One region of the Mesorhizobium sp. ESP7-2 genome, then DNA from elsewhere that is predicted to be linked to it. Evidence: riboswitches for the same ligand, from Rfam matches in the RefSeq annotation. Region 1 holds a riboswitch; the other holds the start of a gene.
What was found. Region 1 has a riboswitch for S-adenosylmethionine ahead of metX (homoserine O-acetyltransferase MetX). Riboswitches for the same ligand answer to the same signal wherever they lie in the genome.

Region 1 (3,284 bases):
GCCAAACCCTCGCGGCGGACGACGCGGGCGAGCGACGAGCCGATCAGGCCAATGCCGACCAGCGCGATCTTTTCGAACATCGGTGATGTCATGGCTTCTAGCTTTTCAGAAATGTCGTGAGCGCGGCGACAACGCCGCGATTGGCCTCTTCGGTGCCGACGGTCATGCGCAGCGCGTTGGGAAAGCCGTAGCCTGAAACGCGCCGCAGAATATAGCCGCGCGCGGTCAAATACTCATCAGCAGCCGCTGCGGAATGCTTTTGGTCGTCGGGAAAATGGATGAGCAGGAAATTGCCGACGCTGGGTGTCACGCGCAGCCCGAGCCCGGTCATCTCCTGGCTCAGCCAGGTGAGCCAGGTCTCGTTATGCGCCACGCTGCGCTCGACATGGGCGCGGTCGCGGATCGCGGCGATGCCGGCTTCGATCGCCGTCGCATTGACGTTGAAGGGACCGCGCACGCGGTTGATCGCGTCGACGATGTGCATCGGACCATACATCCAGCCGATGCGCGCGCCGCCAAGGCCGATCTTGGAGAAGGTGCGGGTCATCACCACGTTCTCGGCGCTGCCAACAAGTTCTATGCCGGCTTCATAGTCGTTGCGGCGGACATATTCGGCATAGGCCGCGTCGAGCACCAGAAGCACGTTTTTCGGCAGTCCGGCATGCAGACGACGCACCTCCTGGAATGGCACATAGGTGCCGGTCGGGTTGTTGGGATTGGCCAGGAACACGATTTTCGTGCGCGGCGTCACGGCTGCCAGCATCGCATCGATGTCGGCGCGCTCGTCGGTCTCCTTGACCACGACCGGCGTGGCGCCCGCCGACTGGATGTAGATCTTGTAGACCATGAAGGCGTGTTCGGTGAACATGGCCTCGTCGCCCGGTGCGAGATAGGTCTGCGCCAGCAGGCCGAGGATCTCGTCGGAACCGTTCGAGCAGATGATGTTCTGCGCGTTGAGGCCATGCACCTCGGCGATCGCCTCGCGCAACCGCCTGGCGGTGCCGTCGGGATAGATGTCGAGTTTGCCGGCGACTTCGCGCGCGGCCTCGATCGCCTTCGGCGAGGGCCCCAGCGGATTCTCATTCGACGACAGCTTGTGGACCTTGGCGACACCGGCGGGCGCCGTGCTCTTGCCGGGCACGTAGGCGTCTATGTCCATGATGCCCGCGCGCGGGGTTGGACGTGCCTGATCGAGTGTCTGGTTCATATCTTGCAAAATCCGTCAAAAATGCCTCCATCCGGAAGCCGCTGCGGAAATACAAGCCGCGGCAGGCAATGTCGAGGGGCGGCAGTGGTGCCAGCGGCCGCCATTGACGGCGAGGCGGACGAGTTCTAGAAGGACGGTGACAGTTCCGTGGTGATTTGGCCGGTCGGCTTGCAGCCACGTTAAACAATTCGCTAAAGGGCCGTTTGCGTGACGTAACCGGCTTTGCGAAGGCAATGCCGGTTTTTTGTTGTCCGCGACCGGCCGGACGAACGCATCGGCGGCGCGGAGATCGGCAGCGATTTCCGCAAAAGCACGGTGCAGCAAGAGAGACGTGATGGCTGCTCTGCGTGCAGGAAAGACCAACAACGAGGCCGACCAACCGTCGAGCCCGGTGTTGCGTTTCGGGCCCGACAAGCCGCTCAAGCTCGATGCCGGCACGCTGCTGTCGCCATTCCAGATCGCCTACCAGACCTATGGCACGCTGAACGACGCCCGTTCCAATGCCATCCTCGTCTGCCATGCGCTGACTGGCGACCAGCATGTCGCCAGCACCAATCCGGTGACCGGCAAGCCGGGCTGGTGGGAAGTTCTGATCGGCCCCGGCAAGATCATCGATACCAGCCGTTTCTTCGTCATCTGCTCCAACGTCATCGGCGGCTGTCTTGGTTCCACCGGGCCGGCCTCGACCAATCCCGCCACGGGAAAGCCCTATGGGCTCGACCTTCCGGTGATCACCATCCGCGACATGGTGCGTGCGCAGCACATGCTGGTCGACCATTTCGGCATCGAGAAGTTGTTCTGCGTGCTGGGCGGTTCGATGGGCGGCATGCAGGTGCTGCAATGGGCGTCGAGCTATCCCGAGCGCGTGTTCTCGGCGCTGCCGATCGCCACCGGCGCGCGCCATTCGTCACAGAACATCGCCTTCCACGAAGTCGGGCGGCAGGCCGTGATGGCCGATCCGGACTGGCATGGCGGCAAATATTTCGAGCACGGCAAGCGCCCGGAAAAGGGGCTGGCGGTGGCCCGCATGGCCGCCCACATCACCTATCTGTCGGAGGCCGCCCTGCACCGCAAATTCGGCCGCAACCTGCAGGACCGCGAAGCGCTGACCTTCGGCTTCGATGCCGATTTCCAGATCGAGAGCTATCTGCGCCACCAGGGCATGACCTTCGTCGACCGTTTCGACGCCAACTCCTACCTCTACATGACCCGGTCGATGGATTATTTCGACCTTGCCGCCGACCATGGCGGCCGGCTGGCGGACGCCTTTGCCGGCACCAAAACCCGCTTCTGCCTGGTGTCCTTCACGTCGGACTGGCTGTTTCCGACCGAAGAGAGCCGCTCGATCGTGCACGCGCTCAACGCCGCCGGCGCCTCGGTGTCCTTCGTCGAGATCGAGACCGATCGCGGCCACGACGCCTTCCTGCTGGACGAGCCAGAACTGTTTGCCGCCATCAACGGCTTCATCGGCTCGGCCGCGCGCGCCAGGGGGCTCGGCGCATGACCCCGAAAAGTTGCAGACTTTTCGGATCAAGGTCATGCGCCAAACAGGAGGCGAAGCCATGAGCGTCAACGGCAGCCAGCGCGTCGACCTCGAGGTCATCGCCAATCTCATCCCGCCGCAATCGCGTGTGCTCGACGTCGGCTCCGGCGACGGCTCGCTGCTCGAATTGCTGCAGGAGACCAAGCAGGTCGACGGCCGCGGGCTCGAGTTGTCGCAGCGCGGCGTCAATGAATGCGTGGCGCGCGGGCTCTCGGTCATACAGGGCGATGCCGACAAGGATCTCGAATTCTATCCCGACAAGGGTTTCGACTTCGTCGTCCTGTCGCAAACCCTGCAGGCCACCCGCAATCCCAAACTGGTGCTCGACGAACTGCTCAGGATCGGCAACCGGGCGATCGTGTCCTTCCCCAATTTCGGCCATTGGCGGGTGCGCCTGTCGCTGTTCGTCAAGGGCCGCATGCCGGTGACCAAGGACCTGCCCTATTCCTGGTACGACACGCCCAACATCCACTTCTGCACCATCCGCGACTTCGTCAATTTGTGCGAGGAGCTCGGAGCGACGGTGGAGAAGGC
Region 2 (3,284 bases), on a different contig from region 1:
ATTTCTGATGCAAAACGCTGACCAGCGAATGTCCACGCTTGGCGGTGCGAAACTGAACGAGGCGGCCAAGCCATGCGGGATAGACTCAGCCCGAGCCCATGTCCTCGGCTGCCTGGACAAAGTCCTGTTCCCCTTGGAAGGATCAAAGGCTTCGCTTGACGCTGCAAGGCAGATACGCATCTGGGGTAAAACGCAACTCGCACGGCGCGAACTGCTGTTCATCGGCAGCTTCAATGCGTGTCTCGGCACTGCGAGAAAGCGCATGTTTCACGGCTAGAATAGTCAAACGTCAAACGGATGCTGAACTCGTCGGGGCTGGAGAGGTCGGCTAAAGCTCTGCATGGCCTCATGGCGTCAGGATCAGCGCGCGGCGCGGAAATGCTTGGACAGCTTCAGGCCTTGCGCCTGGTAGTTGGAGCCCAGGTCGGTTCCGTAGAGCGCCTGCGGCCGCTTCAGCATGTGCTCGTAGACCAGCCGGCCGACGATCTGGCCATGGTCGAGGATGAACGGCACTTCGTGGCTGCGCACTTCGAGCACCGCCCGACTGCCGGTGCCGCCGGCCGCCGAATGGCCGAACCCCGGATCGAAAAAACCGGCATAGTGGACACGGAACTCGCCGACCAGCGGATCGAAGGGCGTCATCTCGGCGGCGTAGAGCGGCGGCACATGCACCGCCTCCTGGCTGACGAGGATGTAGAACTCGTCGGGATCGAGCACCAGTTCGCCGGCGCCGCTCTTGTGGATCGGCTCCCAGAAGTCGACGACATCCTGGGCGGCACGCTTGTCGACATCGACGAGGCCAGTGTGGTGCTTGCCGCGATAGCCGACCAGCCCATCCTTGTCGCCGTTGAGATCGATCGACAGCGCGATGCCGCCGCCCGAAATGTTCGGCGGCTCGGTGGCGACCAGCATCTCGGCGCGGTGCAATTCATGCAGTTCGGCTTCCGAAAGCAGCGCGTTGCCGGTTCGAAAACGGATTTGAGACAGGCGCGAACCGGTGCGCACAATGATCGGGAAGGTGCGCGGGCTGACTTCGAGATAGAGCGGACCCTGATAGCCAGCGGCGATCTTGTCGAACTCATGGCCCCGGTCGGTCATGACGCGGGTGAAGATGTCGAGCCGACCGGTCGAGCTCTTCGGATTGGCCGAGGCCGAAATGTCAGCCGGCAGGGCCAGGCTTTCGAGCAGCGGCACAATATAGACGCAGCCGGTTTCGAGAACCGCGCCTTCGGTCAGATTAATCTCGTGCAGCTGCAGCCGATCGAGCTTTTCCGAGACCTTGTGGTAGGGACCGGGCAGGAACGAGGCCCGCACCCGCCAGGCCTTTTCGCCCAATCTGAGATCAAGACTGGCCGGCTGGATCTGGTCGGCATCGAGCGCACGCGGCGACTTCAGCGCGCCGGACTGGAACAGCGCCGAAATGTCCTGATCGGGAAGAATGCCTGTCTGCCGCAAAGTCTGGCTCCTGGGCCTTTGATACAAACCTCTTAATGAAGCCGGCAATTGACGCAAGCGTGGCGCGGGTCTAAAGGGTCGTTATCCCGTGGTGATTTGGCCGGTCGGCTTGCAGCCACGTTAAACAAGTCGCTAAAGGACCGTCGGGCCGCAAGGCCGTATGGACCGGTTGCGACTTTTTCGCGGCCGGTTTTTTTGTGTTTGGATAGGACGATGACGAGCAAGACGCGCAATTGGAAGCCTCAAACCGCACTCGTGCATGGCGGAACCCTGCGTTCCGGCTTCGGCGAAACCTCCGAGGCGATGTACCTGACCCAAGGCTATGTCTACAAGACCGCCGAGGCGGCGGAAGCCCGCTTCAAGGGCGAAGAGCCTGGCTTCATCTATTCGCGTTACGCCAACCCGACCGTCGACATGTTCGAAAAGCGCATGTGCGCTCTCGAAGGCGCCGAGGACGCGCGCGCCACGGCGTCGGGCATGGCTGCGGTGACGGCGGCCCTTCTGTGCAGCGTCAAGGCCGGCGACCATATCGTGGCGGCGCGCGCGCTGTTCGGTTCCTGCCGCTGGGTGGTCGAGACGCTGGCGCCGCGCTATGGCATCGAGGCGACTTTGGTCGACGGCACCGATATCGCGAACTGGGAAAAGGCGGTCAGGCCGAACACCAAGCTGTTCTTCCTGGAAAGCCCCACCAATCCGACGCTGGAAGTCGTCGACATCGCCGCCGTCGCTTCGCTTGCCAATTCGATCGGCGCAAGGCTTGTCGTCGACAATGTCTTCGCCACGCCGCTACAGCAGAAGCCGTTGCAGCTTGGTGCGCACATCGTCGTCTACTCGGCCACCAAGCACATCGACGGCCAGGGTCGCTGCCTGGGCGGCGTCATCCTGTCGGACAAGAAGTGGATCGACGAAAATCTGCACGACTACTTCCGCCACACCGGCCCCAGCCTGTCGCCGTTCAATGCCTGGACCTTGCTGAAGGGTCTCGAGACGCTGCCGCTGCGCGTGCGCCAGCAGACGGAAAGTGCCGGCAGGATCGCCGACTTCCTGGCCGAGCAGCCGCAGATCGCCCGCGTCATCTATCCTGGCCGGGCCGACCACCCGCAGGCCGCCATCGTCAAGAAGCAGATGTCGGGCGGCTCGACGCTGATCTGCCTTGATGTCAAGGGCGGCAAGCCGGCGGCCTTCGCCCTGCAGAACGCCCTCGACATCGTGCTGATCTCGAACAATCTCGGCGATGCCAAGAGCCTGATCACCCATCCGGCGACGACGACGCACAAGAACCTGAGCGACGAGGCCCGCGCCGAACTGGGCATCGGACCTGGCACGCTCAGGCTGTCTGTCGGCCTGGAGGACGCCGACGACCTGCTGGAAGACATCGCGCAGGCGCTGAAGGCCGCCAAATAGGCTGTTCAGGAGCGTCGTCCGCGGCGATCAGGCGCGCGACGGCGTCTCCTCCAGTTCGGCTGTCTTGGTGCGGATGGTCATGGCGTTGCCGCGCCAGTCGACGGCGCCGCCGAGCCAGCCGCGCGCCCAGATGAACGGGAGCATCACGTCGCGCGCAATCATCGCCGCGACCATGCGCGGCGACAGGTGCCAGCCCTTGGACAAGGCCAGCGCGCACTCCGGAAGGTAGAAGGCCGCCAAGACGGCAATCGCGGTTGCCCAGAGGCTGACGCCCGCGCTCGCCGCCGCAACCAGCGCAAGCGCGAGAGGAACCGCCGCGCCAGTCAGGATTTCGGGCGCGAAGAACAGCGGGAAGGTAACGCGGCGCAGGCGCGCCCAGCGGGCCTGGCGCGACCAGATCTCGCCAAGCGTGCGCTGGCCGAGCG

Region 2: linked by a shared signal. The riboswitch ahead of LB543_RS03390 (O-succinylhomoserine sulfhydrylase) and the one ahead of metX (homoserine O-acetyltransferase MetX) in region 1 are both predicted to bind S-adenosylmethionine.

What each region holds. Positions count from the first base shown of each region.
Region 1 covers NZ_JAIUGQ010000013.1:87,678-90,961, forward strand. Annotated here, with positions in the region: gene LB543_RS15195 (prephenate/arogenate dehydrogenase family protein) at 1-92, opposite strand, end outside; gene hisC (histidinol-phosphate transaminase) at 98-1,207, opposite strand; SAM riboswitch at 1,345-1,422, shown strand; gene metX (homoserine O-acetyltransferase MetX) at 1,542-2,711, shown strand; gene metW (methionine biosynthesis protein MetW) at 2,770-3,284, shown strand, end outside.
Region 2 covers NZ_JAIUGQ010000002.1:222,696-225,979, forward strand. Annotated here, with positions in the region: gene LB543_RS03380 (hypothetical protein) at 8-277, shown strand; gene LB543_RS03385 (2'-deoxycytidine 5'-triphosphate deaminase) at 361-1,455, opposite strand; SAM riboswitch at 1,534-1,611, shown strand; gene LB543_RS03390 (O-succinylhomoserine sulfhydrylase) at 1,669-2,859, shown strand; gene LB543_RS03395 (ceramide glucosyltransferase) at 2,887-3,284, opposite strand, start outside.